DNA from 3 places in the Exiguobacterium sp. s157 genome. Region 2 is predicted to be linked to each of the others. Evidence: riboswitches for the same ligand, from Rfam matches in the RefSeq annotation. Region 2 holds a riboswitch; each other region holds the start of a gene.
The links. Region 2 has a riboswitch for S-adenosylmethionine ahead of KNP67_RS11070 (MetQ/NlpA family ABC transporter substrate-binding protein). Riboswitches for the same ligand answer to the same signal wherever they lie in the genome.

Region 1: it holds a riboswitch for S-adenosylmethionine, as region 2 does, so the genes downstream of both, KNP67_RS07390 (Na+/H+ antiporter NhaC family protein) here and KNP67_RS11070 (MetQ/NlpA family ABC transporter substrate-binding protein) in region 2, are expected to answer to the same signal.
Region 3: it holds a riboswitch for S-adenosylmethionine, as region 2 does, so the genes downstream of both, metK (methionine adenosyltransferase) here and KNP67_RS11070 (MetQ/NlpA family ABC transporter substrate-binding protein) in region 2, are expected to answer to the same signal.

The regions. Positions count from the first base shown of each region.
Region 1 covers NZ_JACSLQ010000003.1:42,869-47,193, reverse strand. The annotation lists gene trhO (oxygen-dependent tRNA uridine(34) hydroxylase TrhO) at 1-181, opposite strand, end outside; gene KNP67_RS07395 (TVP38/TMEM64 family protein) at 407-1,051, shown strand; gene KNP67_RS07390 (Na+/H+ antiporter NhaC family protein) at 1,079-2,380, opposite strand; SAM riboswitch class I at 2,433-2,528, opposite strand; gene KNP67_RS07385 (GGDEF domain-containing protein) at 2,625-4,304, opposite strand.
Region 2 covers NZ_JACSLQ010000005.1:171,613-175,937, forward strand. The annotation lists gene KNP67_RS11060 (aminotransferase class I/II-fold pyridoxal phosphate-dependent enzyme) at 1-812, shown strand, start outside; gene KNP67_RS11065 (iron-containing alcohol dehydrogenase family protein) at 809-1,825, shown strand; SAM riboswitch class I at 1,866-1,970, shown strand; gene KNP67_RS11070 (MetQ/NlpA family ABC transporter substrate-binding protein) at 2,043-2,864, shown strand; gene KNP67_RS11075 (methionine ABC transporter ATP-binding protein) at 2,874-3,908, shown strand; gene KNP67_RS11080 (methionine ABC transporter permease) at 3,880-4,325, shown strand, end outside.
Region 3 covers NZ_JACSLQ010000004.1:254,898-259,222, forward strand. The annotation lists gene KNP67_RS10035 (alpha/beta fold hydrolase) at 1-343, opposite strand, end outside; gene KNP67_RS10040 (GNAT family N-acetyltransferase) at 433-903, opposite strand; gene KNP67_RS10045 (hypothetical protein) at 1,068-1,565, shown strand; gene metK (methionine adenosyltransferase) at 1,605-2,813, opposite strand; SAM riboswitch class I at 2,946-3,065, opposite strand; gene pckA (phosphoenolpyruvate carboxykinase (ATP)) at 3,381-4,325, shown strand, end outside.

The DNA of each region.
Region 1 (4,325 bases), on a different contig from region 2:
ACTGCTCGGTCTGTTCCCAAGTTCCAGAGCACGTCCCGTTGATTCCTTCGGAAGAAATCAAGATGCGTCCTTTGATACCGAGGTCCTTGCAATACTTGAGGTGCTCTTGTGTGAGCGTTTCTGGGTCTTCGATATTGACGTACTTATAGTACAGTAAGACCCGCATTGGTTTTGTTTCCATGTGTGTTACTCCCCTGTGTTCAGTTTTTTGCAGGAAAACGAACGTTGGGTTGTGTCGTTCGACGAACGGACTTGCCTGCAACCACAAGTCCATATTATATGATAGATATCACAGCGGAATTTCGCAAATACTTTTTATTTTTTTACGGCGGTGGGCAGGGGGATGCGTCTTCCTGAGCGAAATCGGGTAAAAAGGGAATAACGAAAGTTGAAGGTGGAAACTGACATGCTGACATCACTCCAACAATATATTTTAAACTTGATTGAATGGCTACAAGGACTTCCGGGCGGACCTTGGGCAGGACTCGGGGCACCTTTCCTGGAAGCCATCTTTCCATTTCTCCCGCTCGTCCTCATCATCTCGGCGAACGCAGCAACGTACGGTTTTTGGCTCGGGACGTTATTGTCGTGGGTCGGAAGCTTGCTCGGGACGATTCTTGTGTTTGCAGCTGTTCGCTACGTCTTTCGAAAGCCGATGACGCGATGGCTCGAGAGGCATAAACAAGGCGTCTATTGGCTCGAACGCATCAATCATATGAGTCCGGTCTCGCTCGGATTTCTCTACTCGCTCCCGTTCATTCCGGTCAGTTTGATTACGTATTTACTCGCCCTCATCCAAATGCCGCTCCGGACGTTCATTATGGCGGCCGGGTTTGGGAAGTTGCTCGTCGTCTTGATTTTCTCTGTCATCGGTGACCAGTGGGAAGAGTTTATCCAAAGCCCGTTCCGATTATCGATGCTCGTCCTGTTGCTGTTCGTTCTGTGGGTAATCAGCCGCGGACTCGAAGAACTGCTCAAACGGCGTGCCTTCAGAAAACGTAACGAGCAGCTGAAACGTGAACTTGAAGCGAAACGACAAACGACCTTGTGAAGCGACAGCTTCACAAGGTCGTTTTCGTTAAGCGCGTTTTTTGAAACGCGGGAAGTTAAAGGCGATGGCCAATCCTCCGCAAATGAACAACAAGAACGGATAGAACATATACGGCACGAGCGCCGGTGATGCCGTGTTCGTCAGTTCGGCCGCAATGAGAAGCTGTGCCCCGTAAGGCAGCAGACCTTGGACCCCGCACGAGAAGATATCGAGTACACTCGCAGACTTTTTACGTTCGATGTCATAATCGTCGGCGATGTTCGCGGCGAGCGGACCAGCCACGAGAATCGAAATCGTGTTGTTCGCCGTCGCGACGTTTGTCGCACTGACGAGCCCGGCGATGCTCCACTCCGCGCCGGCCCGTCTTTTAATTCGGGACGTGAGCGCGTCACGCAAGTACGTGAGTCCGCCGTTGTGCGAGATGAGTCCGACGAGCCCACCCATGAGCAATGTCAGGAGTGAAATCTCGGCCATGCCCATCATGCCGTCCGCCATGGCGGTGACGTACGTGGTGACGGCTAGACTGCCATCCAATAGACCGATGATGCCGGTTAGGGCGATGCCGCCGAGCAAGACAAGGATGACGTTCATTCCCGTCAAAGCGAGCACGATAACCGCTAGATACGGAATCAACTTATACCATTCAAACGCCGCCGGCTCGATGGTCGATTCTCCGCTCGATAGGGCAGCGAGTAAAATCGTTGTGATGACGGCTGCCGGCAAGACGATCCAAAAGTTGGTCCGGAACTTGTCGCGCATGTTCGTCCGCTGGGTGCGGACGGCTGCAATCGTCGTGTCCGAAATGAACGACAAGTTATCCCCGAACATGGCACCCCCGACGACGGCGGCCGCCGCGATAGCGATATTGACGCCGCTCTCCTCATGGATGCCGAGAGCGATCGGCGCCAGTGCGGCGATCGTCCCGGTCGACGTACCCATCGCCATCGAGATGAAGGCTGCGATGACGAATAGGCCGCTCAATAGGAGCGAGGGCGGTAGTAACGTCAATGCCGCATTGACGGTCGCGTCAATCGCACCGATTGCTTCGGCGACGCTTGAAAACGCACCGGCGAGCAAGAAGATGAACACCATGATGAGGATGCTCGGGTTCCCGGCACCTTGGGCGACGCGTTCGACCGTCTGGGTGACGCTCCCTTTCGTCATCATCGCCGCGACGATCACGGCAATCAAGGCCGCGATCAAGACGGGGAATTTATAAAAGTCGTCATAATAGATGCCTGCCCCGATAAAGAAGACGAGGAAGACGAGTAAGGGCAAGAGCGCCCATTTGTTAGCTGTTGGTTGTTCCAATCGATTCACCTCATTCATAAAAATAAAAAGAGAGCCTTCTGAAAAAAGGCTCTCTCGACAAGAAACACTTTTTTCATCTTTCGAGCAGACCGCTCGCTGGATTTGGCACAGGTTACCCGCTGCCGAGACGTCATCGGGCCAGTCCCTCAGTCTCTCTTGATAAAAAAGTTGTGATATTTAGTTATAAGACACGTTCCCTAACGTACCTGTTTCAAATCTGCTTGTCAATAGCAAACCCCCACGCGATGAACGTGGGGGCGAGTCAGGTCGTTAAGAAATTATAATGGGCGACGCGGTTGCGACCGGCGTATTTCCCGCCGACGTAGAGCGCGCGGTCGGCGTTACGAATCGTATCGTCAAGACGTTTGTCGCCGAACGACTGAATCGTATCGACACCGATTGAAGCGGTGACGGGTATATCGATTCCGTCGACGTGGAACGGTTTGTTCTCGATTTGTTGGCGGATGCGCTCGGCGATCTCGACGGCGGCCTCAACATCACAACGGTTTAAGAGCAAGATGAACTCTTCACCGCCGTAACGGGCGGCAAAGTCTTCGGTGCGGAGCACTTGACGAATGCGGCGACCGAATTCTTGGAGCACACTGTCTCCGACTTGGTGACCGTGCGTGTCATTGATTTTTTTGAAGAAGTCGATATCGAGCATCGCGACGGAAATCGGATACATCGAGCCGTCCGAGATCTGTTGAATCCCGTATTCATAAAAAGCCCGCGCATTGGCAAGCAGCGTCAAGCTGTCCGTCCGGCTCTCAGTATAGAGGCGGTCGCGTTCATGACAACGACTGATCGTCCGATTGAACGACTTGAGCAGTTTGACAATCTCGCGTTGAATGATGGGCGGATAGCCATAGACGTGCTCGCCCGTCATCACAATCCACGTGCGGATTCCTTCGATTTCCTCGGAACGGACCGAGATGAAGCTATGATAGTCTTCATTAAATTCGTTCGACAGCGGGGCGTCCCATTCGAAGCGCATCTCGTACTCGACCGAGGCTTCGTTCGGATAGGTTGCATCGAGTAATTCAAAGACGACATGGCGATCGATCGGCTGGCGCGTCTTCAAATCAAAGTAAAGTGTGCGATCAAACAGTTTGAACTCGACGTACCCTTCATCGTACTCGTTGAGTCGCTCACATTGACTGAGGAACACTTCGATGGCTTGTGCCTCGCTTTGCGATAGCGATACGGCTTCTTTTGCTTCATCATATTGTTCAATCAACGATTTGAAGGCGTCTTGTCGACCTTTTTGAATGATGAGTCGCTTAATAAAGAACGTGAGTGCGGCGGCGATACTGCTGACGACGAGCAAGTTTGTCTCCCGGAAGAGCGAGGCCGCCAAAATGAAGACGAGACTGACGATATACGTGTAAAACGCGATGCTTAAAAAGTCGCGGACCGGGATGTCGACGCGGAACCACCAGCCGACTTGATACTTTTGGACGACCGTGTTCAAAATGATGGCAATAATCAAACCGGCAAGCGGGAGGAACGATTCTTGGGAATAGAATCCGAGACCGGTCACACCACCAAGTGCCAAGTAGACGCTGGCCGGGATGGCGATTTCCAAAAATGACGTGATGGCATTCCACGGATACGTAAAACGGAACCGTCGAAGCGCGACGCGCGGTTTCAAGTTGACGAACTGGAAGACGAGTAGTCCAATCTGATTGACGAACAGCGCTGTCTCAAAATCAAAGAATAGAAAAATAATTAAGACGATACTTTCTGAAAAGGTAAAGTAGACGCCTTTCCGTTCAATGGAGTCCATTTGAAAAATAATGACGAGCAACGCGATCAAGATGAACGGTAACGGCTCGATGGCCGGCATGTTCAATACGCCTGTAGCGAACAAGATGAGCGTCAAACCGAATAGCATACTCCAAATACTCCAACCAAGGACGGACATCTTGCGGAAATGGTTCATGGTTCCCTCCTATGTGGGAAA
Region 2 (4,325 bases):
TGCTACCGAATCCCGGCTATCCTGATTACATCTCGGGGGCACGCCTCGCCGGTGCCGTCGTCCGTGACCTCGTCCTCCGGGAAGAGAACGGCTTCTTGCCGGACTATGAGACGCTCGATACGCAAGATGCAAGACTCATGTATTTGAACTACCCGAGCAATCCGACCGGAGCCGTCGCCTCACCCGCTTTCTTTGACGATACCGTCCGTTTCGCCCGGGAGCGGGACTTGATGGTCGTCCACGATTTCGCATATGGCAGCATCGGATTCGATGGCCATGTCCCGCCTAGCTTTCTGCAGGCGGAAGGGGCGAAAGAAGTCGGCATCGAGGTATATACGATGTCGAAAGCGTTCAACATGTCCGGTTGGCGCGTCGCCTTCGCCGTCGGGAACGCGGACATCATCGAGGCGATCAACACGTATCAGGACCACGTCCACGTCAGCGTGTTCTCGGCCATCCAGGCGGCGGCTGTCGCTGCGCTCGAGGCGCCCCGTACCATTCGCGATGACTTGGCACGACTGTACGAGGCACGGCGTGATCGCCTGATCGACGGGTTGAACCGGGCCGGCTGGGCCGTCGAACCGCCGGAAGGCTCGTTCTTCGTCTGGGCGAAAGTGCCTGAGGGTGATGCCAAGTCGTTCTCGCGGAAACTGCTGCATGAAGCCGGTGTCGCCGTCACCCCGGGCTATTTCTTCGGTTCGGAAGGGAACGGATACGTCCGCTTCGGCCTCGTCTCACCGGAACCGAAGATTGACGAGGCCGTCGAACGAATCGAGCGGTTGTTTGCCGCCTATGAGGAGGTGCGCGCATGATTCGTCAGGCCGTCCTTGAATATGACCACGCCGATGACGCGCTCGACCGTCTTGATGACTTAGTCGACGGCCGCCGTGCCCACGTCCTGCACGGTCAGAAAGGGTATGACGTCGTCCGAGCCATCTTTCCGGCCATCGCGGACTATCCGGCAACAAGGTTCAGCGGGGAGTGCACGGACTCGGAAGTCAAACGGCTCAAACCGTTGGACGCCGACGTGTTAATCGCCGTCGGAGGTGGCAAGCTCGTCGATACGGCCAAACTCGTCGCCTATCAACGGAACGTCCCGCTCATCGTCGTCCCAACGCTCGCCTCGAACTGTGCGGCGTTCACACCGCTCAGCGTCGTCTATCAGGAGGACGGGAGCTACGACCGCTACGACATGTTCCGCGTCGTCATCGAACGGGTCATCGTTGACTCACGGGTCATCTCGCGCTCACCATATGAATACTTTCGGGCAGGTGTCATCGACACGGTCGCGAAGTTTTACGAGGCCCGTTATTTGAGTGGTGACAGCTCAGCTGACGCCGGCGTCAACACCGGACTCGTCTTGGCCGAGCAGTGCGGGCGTCTCGTCGAACTTGAATTGAGCGAGCACGCTTTTGAGTCGTATAGTGACGACGTCCGCTTCGCGGTCGATCACGTGCTCGCCATCGGCGGCGCCGTCGGTGGATTTGGTGACGCCGGGACACGCGTCGCCGTGGGCCATGCGGTCCATAATGCGCTCAGCCGCTTCGAGTCGACCCACTCATTCTTGCACGGAGACAAGGTCGGCTTCGGCCTGATCATCCAAGAGCGCTTGCGGCGCTCGGCCGATGCTCCGTATTTGGAAGCTTGGTTGAAACGGTTCGGTGCCCCGACGACGCTCGAGACGCTCGGGGTCGGATTTGAGCATATCCCGGTCCTCGTCGACTCCGTCATGACGGAGACCGAGCTGCAACAGTTGCCGGAACCGCTCGATAAAAATTTTCTGAAAATAATTTTTGAAAATTTACAATTATCTATTTACAATTAAAAGAATTAAAAGTAAGATGATAACAACTTAATAGACCGATTGCTTATCAAGAGTGGTGGAGGGACTGGCCCTGTGAAACCCGGCAACCAGATCGTAATGATCATGGTGCTAATTCCAACAGACGAAATCGTCTGGGAGATGAGCGTGTCCGACTTTGACTTGTCGTGCCCGCCACTCTGAATGAGTAGCGGGCTTTCATTTTGGAGGAGGAAAACAAATGAACATCAAACAGAAAACAGTACTTGCAGGAACATCACTACTCGCCGCCATCGCGCTCTCAGCATGCGGACAATCGGACGCGAGCGAGGCGCTCAGCACGGAGTCGCTCACGATCGGCGTCACGGGCGGGCCGCACCAACAGATCGCCGAGAAAGTGAAAGAACTCGCGGCCGAAGACGGCCTCGAACTCGATATCAAAGTGTTCAACGACTATAATACGCCGAACACGGCGCTCGCCGAGGGCAGCCTCGACGTGAACAGTTATCAGACGCTCTCATTCCTAGAACTGCAAAAGTCCGATAAAGGCTATAAAATCGACGACGTGTTCAAGACCGTCGCTTTCCCGATGGGTCTCTACTCAGAGAAATTGACCGACATCGAGGACTTGAAAGAAGGTGACAAGGTCGCCGTCCCGAACGACCCGGCGAACGAGCTACGCGCGCTCCGTCTCTATGAGACAGCGGGACTCATCACGCTCAAAGAAGGATTGACAGACAAGGCGACAAAACGTGACATCGCCGAGAACCCGCTCAACCTTGAATTCATCGAACTCGAGGCGTCGCAGCTCCCGACCCAGCTCCCGGAAGTCGCACTCGCTGCCATCAACACGAACTTCGCGATGGGTGCCGGCCTGTCGATCAACGAGGACGCCTTGTTCCATGAAGACACGGTCGACAACCCGTATCCGAACTACGTCGTCGTCCGTACCGACAACAAGGATGACGAAGTCGTCGCGACGCTCAAATCGTATTATCACTCGGACGAGGTCCGGACGTTCATCGAAGAGACGTTCGACGGCTCAATCGTCCCGGCGTTTTAAGGAGGGCCTATGATCGCACTTAAAGGAATCACGAAGACGTTCACGGTAAATAAAGGTGCTGTCACCGCACTCGACGACGTCTCGCTCACCATCGAGAAAGGCGAGATCTTCGGCATCATCGGCCGAAGCGGGGCAGGAAAGAGCACGCTCATCCGCATGATCAACCTGCTCGAACGCCCGACGTCGGGCCAGGTCGAAATCGAAGGACAGGACGTCACGAAGCTCGACAAACGAGGGCTCTCGAAGCTACGTCATCGCATCGGGATGATCTTCCAACATTACAACCTGCTCAAGACGGCGACCGTCGAAGAGAACGTCGCCATCCCGCTCCGTCTCGAAGGACTCGATAAGCGGATAATCCGCGAACGCGTCGACAAGTACCTCGACATCGTCGGATTGACGGATCATCGGAAACATTATCCGGAGCAACTTTCGGGCGGACAGAAGCAACGTGTCGCCATCGCCCGCGCCCTCGCACATGAGCCGGACATCCTGCTCAGCGACGAGGCGACGAGCGCGCTCGACCCGGAGACGACCGAGTCGATTCTCGACCTGCTTCTCGACATCAATCGCGAGCTCGGGCTGACGATTTTCTTGATCACCCACGAGATGGAAGTCATCGAGCGCATCTGCGACCGGGTCGCGGTCATCGAGGCCGGCCGGATCATCGAAGAAGGGGACGTGCTCGACGTGTTCTCGGACCCGCAGCATGCGACGACGCGCAAGTTCTTGAAGACGAACCTCGATGTCCCGAAAGAGGTCGTCGAAGAATTGAGCACGCACGGGACGCTCGTCAACTTGTCGTTCATCGGCCATCAAAGTGAACAGGCCGTGCTCGCCCAATTGACGAAACGGTTCGGCTTGCTGCCGAACATCATCGGGGGCGGCATCAAAAAGCTTAAAGGAGGTCTCGTCGGTAATCTACTCGTCCATTTGGACGGCGATGAGGGCCAGACCGACCAAGCCGTCCGCTTCTTAGAGGCGAGCGGTGTGAAAGTGAAGGAGGTGACGAACTATGCTTCAGTTTTGGGAAAATTGGGGTGACTTGATTTGGACGGGGACGATTCAGACGCTCACGATGACCGGCATCGCACTCGTCATCTCGACGTTGATCGGACTGCCGCTCGGGACGCTCCTCGTCTTGACGCGACCGAACGGGCGGCTCGCCAACCGTTATTTCTACGGCATCTTGTCGAGCGTCATCAACGTCGTCCGTTCAATCCCATTCATCATTCTCTTATTCTTCATCCTCCCGTTCACCCGTTTCATCATGGGAACAACAATCGGCGTCCAAGGCGTGCTGTTGCCGCTCATCGTGTTCACGGCGCCGTATATCGCGCGGCTCATGGAGTCGGCGCTGCTCGAGGTCGACCGCGGGGTCGTCGAGGCGTATGAAGCGATGGGCATCTCGACCCGGAAAATCATCTGGTACGTGTTGATCCGGGAGGCCCGCTCTTCAAT
Region 3 (4,325 bases), on a different contig from region 2:
GTCCGCCGATTTGGCGGGACGGATGCCAGTCGAACAGCGGTGAGATGTACGTCAGACTGCCGAGCGGCACGTCATATTCCTGGAGCAAGCGGTTCGTCAACAACGCCCCGAGACTGAACGCGATGACGTGAATCGGCAGCTTGTACTGACTCGCCTCACGTAACGTGTTCTTGATTAACAATTTATGGTCTTCCGCCGTCAAACCGACCGTCTGGCCGGTCACGACGAGGACTTCATACTCGTCCCGCAACCGTCCTAAAAACGCCTCACTCAAACGCGACGTGAACTGGAGCGGATACACGATCACGATGACCCCTTTTCGTGATTCTTCTTCATAAGCCATGCTGTCACCTCATTTTGTTATCACATATCTTTATACTAACAAAAAACATCAGCCGAGACTGATGTTTGGTTGAAAATCCGTCTAGGGTCTTAGCGCGGGTCGTACCGTAAATGAATCAGTTCCATCGGTTGATCGTATACTTCTTCTTGTATTCGATTCAGTTCGATGAACGCCTCATGACTCAAAAAAGCGATGGCTTGCTCGTTCGAGCTTTCGACGTACAGCTCGATCGGTTGGACTTTCCGTTTCCGTAGATGCGACAACAGTGCCGTCCCTAGGCCTTGGCGGTGATGAGCCGGATGAAGATAGAGACGGAGTACTTCCCATGTGTCCCCGCGGTCGATGGCGTGATAGAAGCCGATGACGTCGCCTTCGGCCTCACCGACAATGAACAACTGCTCTTTCGCTTCCTCGCTTGAACTGATGGCGCGGACGATCTCTTCTTGTTGATAGGCGCGTTCCATTACTTTCGAACGAACCTCGTCTCGTTCACTGACCGTCGCGAGCGCAATGTCGCGGATGGTGGCGGCATCTTCTGGCACGGCTTCTCGAATCTTCATAACGGCATCCCCCTTTTGGCCAATCTAGTAGTAACATTCCCCATCGGCAAAAAAATATCCTGCCCGTTCATTACTTTTTGATGTCGAAATGAAGGAAAACGTTATTTTCCATCTTGTGTCGGGTATAAGAGTATCAATGCCAACTTACAAAAAGGAGTGTTACCATGGAACCGAAACTACAACACGATCCACAAGTCGAGCAAGCCAATCATCCGAACCGTCAGTTTGAACAAACGAACACAGGAGGTCCAAAAATCACAGTCGTAACTGGGATGCTCCTCGGCGCCCTCGTCGGCGGCCTACTCGCCTTACTTAGTACGTCAAACCGTGAGAACACAAAACAATCGTTCTCGAGCGCGAAGTCATCGGTCGGCGGTCTCGTCGATACGGTCAAGCAAGACCCGGCCGGAACGGCGTCACAAGTCATCGGTCAAGTGAAAGCAGCGAGCGAGGTCATTCAAGACGTCGCGACCGACGTGCAAAACGTCTATGAAAAAGTCGCCGGTGAAGTCGACACGGTCAAACAAGACGTGAACAAAGTCGTCGGGACGGCGCAAGAAGCGAAATCGGATTTACAATCGATCGGCGAGAAAGTCGTCGAAGCGAAAGATACGGCACTTGGCAAAGAGAACTCAACAACTGAAGACAAGCCGCAAGCCTAAAAAAAACGACCTTTCGAGTGAAAGGTCGTTTTTCTATGCTTATGCGAAACGTTTCGCGCCTTCTTCGAGCACTGCCGCTTTGTCCGTTTGCTCCCATGGGAGTTCAACGTCTGTACGACCGAAGTGGCCGTAAGCTGCTGTCTGCTTGTAGATTGGGCGACGAAGGTCGAGCATCTTGATGATGCCGGCCGGACGGAGGTCGAAGTTCTCACGAATGAGTTCGACGAGCTCAGTCTCGCTCAATTTGCCTGTGCCGAACGTATCAACCGCGATCGATACCGGGTGAGCAACACCGATTGCGTAAGCAAGTTGAACTTCTGCTTTGTCAGCAAGTCCCGCTGCAACGAGGTTTTTCGCCACGTAACGAGCTGCATACGCTGCTGAACGGTCAACTTTGGTAGGATCTTTACCTGAGAACGCGCCGCCGCCGTGACGAGCGTATCCACCGTACGTATCGACGATGATTTTGCGTCCTGTGAGGCCTGCATCCCCTTGTGGTCCACCGATTACGAAGCGGCCAGTCGGGTTGATGAAGTATTTCGTGTCCGCGTCGATGAGTTCAGCCGGGATGACTGCATCGATGACGTGCTCTTTCAAATCAGCTTGGATTTGCTCGAGCGTGATGTCTTCCGCGTGTTGTGTCGAGATGACGATTGTGTCGATGCGAACTGGGTTGTTCGCTTCGTCGTATTCGACTGTCACTTGTGTCTTACCGTCTGGGCGAAGGTAAGCGAGCGTGCCGTTCTTACGAACTTCTGCCAAACGACGTGACAATTTGTGAGCGAGTGAAATCGGGAGCGGCATGAGTTCCGGCGTCTCTTTTGTTGCGTAACCGAACATGAGACCTTGGTCACCAGCACCGATCGCATCGATTTCTTCTTCAGTCATTTGTCCTTCACGAGCTTCGAGCGCTTGGTCAACACCTTGCGCGATGTCTACCGATTGCTCATCGATCGATGTGAGGACAGCACAAGTCTCTGCATCGAAACCATATTTCGCACGTGTGTAGCCGATCTCACGAACAGTTTCACGAACAACTTTCGGGATATCCACGTAAGTTGATGTTGTGATTTCACCTGCTACGAGCACGAGACCTGTTGTGACAGACGTCTCAGCCGCAACGCGGGCGTTTGGATCTTCAGCTAAAATTGCATCCAAAATCGCATCTGAGATTTGGTCACAAATTTTATCCGGATGTCCTTCCGTGACGGACTCCGAAGTGAAAAGTCGACGGTTCAAGTTTGCCATTTCGAAAAACCTCCTATAATAAAGGGTGATGTGTGGACGGTACTCGTTCCCCTTACGCGTTGCTTTGGGACGGTAATGAAAAAAACCTCTCGCCATGTTCAAATGGGAAAGGTTGAATCGTTCTTCCTTACCCTCTTATCGTTCGAAGCTTACGCTTCGCTTCAGGATAGCACCTTTTCCGAATAACAATGAAAACTCGGACGGTTGCTGGGCTTCGTAGGGCCTTGTTCCCTCCACCGCTCAGAATAAGAGTATCCGTTACGAAGACCATCATATAAATGACACCCCGTTCTGTCAAGCGTATCGACCGAATTCGTCAAACTTTTCACAAACGGTCAAATAGTTATGTTTGTGAAATATCAAACATTTTTTTGTCCGTTTTGGTTTTTGTACTATGACCTGGTACAGAATATGTTAGAATGACAATGTAAGAAAGCGCTTACTTTAAAGGGTAAAAAATGCTTGTTTTTGATTAGTATGTCACATATAATAAAAACGTCATACTGATTAAACGCGGAAGTATGCGGATTTCATCCACATCTATTTAGGGGAAAGGTGGGATTCAGGATGGCGACAACGCTCCTGAAAATCGAAGAATTAATTAAAGGTGCCGACATGATGCGGAACTTGACGGTTCCAGAACTGGTGGAAGAAGCCATTCGCAACGGTGAGGGCGTACTGACGAAAGACGGGGCTTTATCGGTCAGTACCGGGAAATTCACAGGACGGTCACCGAAAGACAAATTCGTCGTGCAAGATGAAGTCAGCAATCATTTAGTAGACTGGGGTCCAGTCAACCAACCGATCGCGGAAGAGAAGTTCACCGCGCTACTCGACAAAGTGTTGACGCACCTCGAAACGAAAGACAAGCTCTATTATCTCGAGGCTTCTGCGGGGGCAGACGAGCACTATACGCTCCCGGTCCGTGCCATCACGGAATACGCGTGGCACAATTTGTTCGCCAAACAGTTGTTCTTGCGTGAATGGCCGACGAAAGGTGCCTTCGAGCCCTTCACGGTCATCTATGCACCGAGTTATAAGGCCGATCCAGTCATCGACGGGACGAACTCCGAAACGTTCATTCTCGTCTCATTCGCCAAGCGGACCATTCTGATCGGGGGAACAGAATACGGCGGTGAGATTAAAAAATCGATTTTCTCGGTCATGAACTTCTTGTTGCCGGAACAACATGTGTTATCGATGCACTGCTCGGCGAACGTATCGGACGCCGGCGAGACGGCCCTTTTCTTCGGTCTATCGGGAACTGGGAAGACGACACTGTCGGCCGACCCGGAACGCCATTTGATTGGGGATGACGAGCACGGTTGGTCACCCGACGGCGTCTTCAATATCGAGGGCGGTTGCTACGCGAAGACGATCAATTTGTCGCGCGAGAACGAGCCGGAAATCTACGATGCCATCCGTTTCGGCTCATTGATTGAGAACGTCGTCTTAGACGAGAACCGGGCACCGGATTATAAGAATATCTCGCTCACCGAGAACACACGGGCC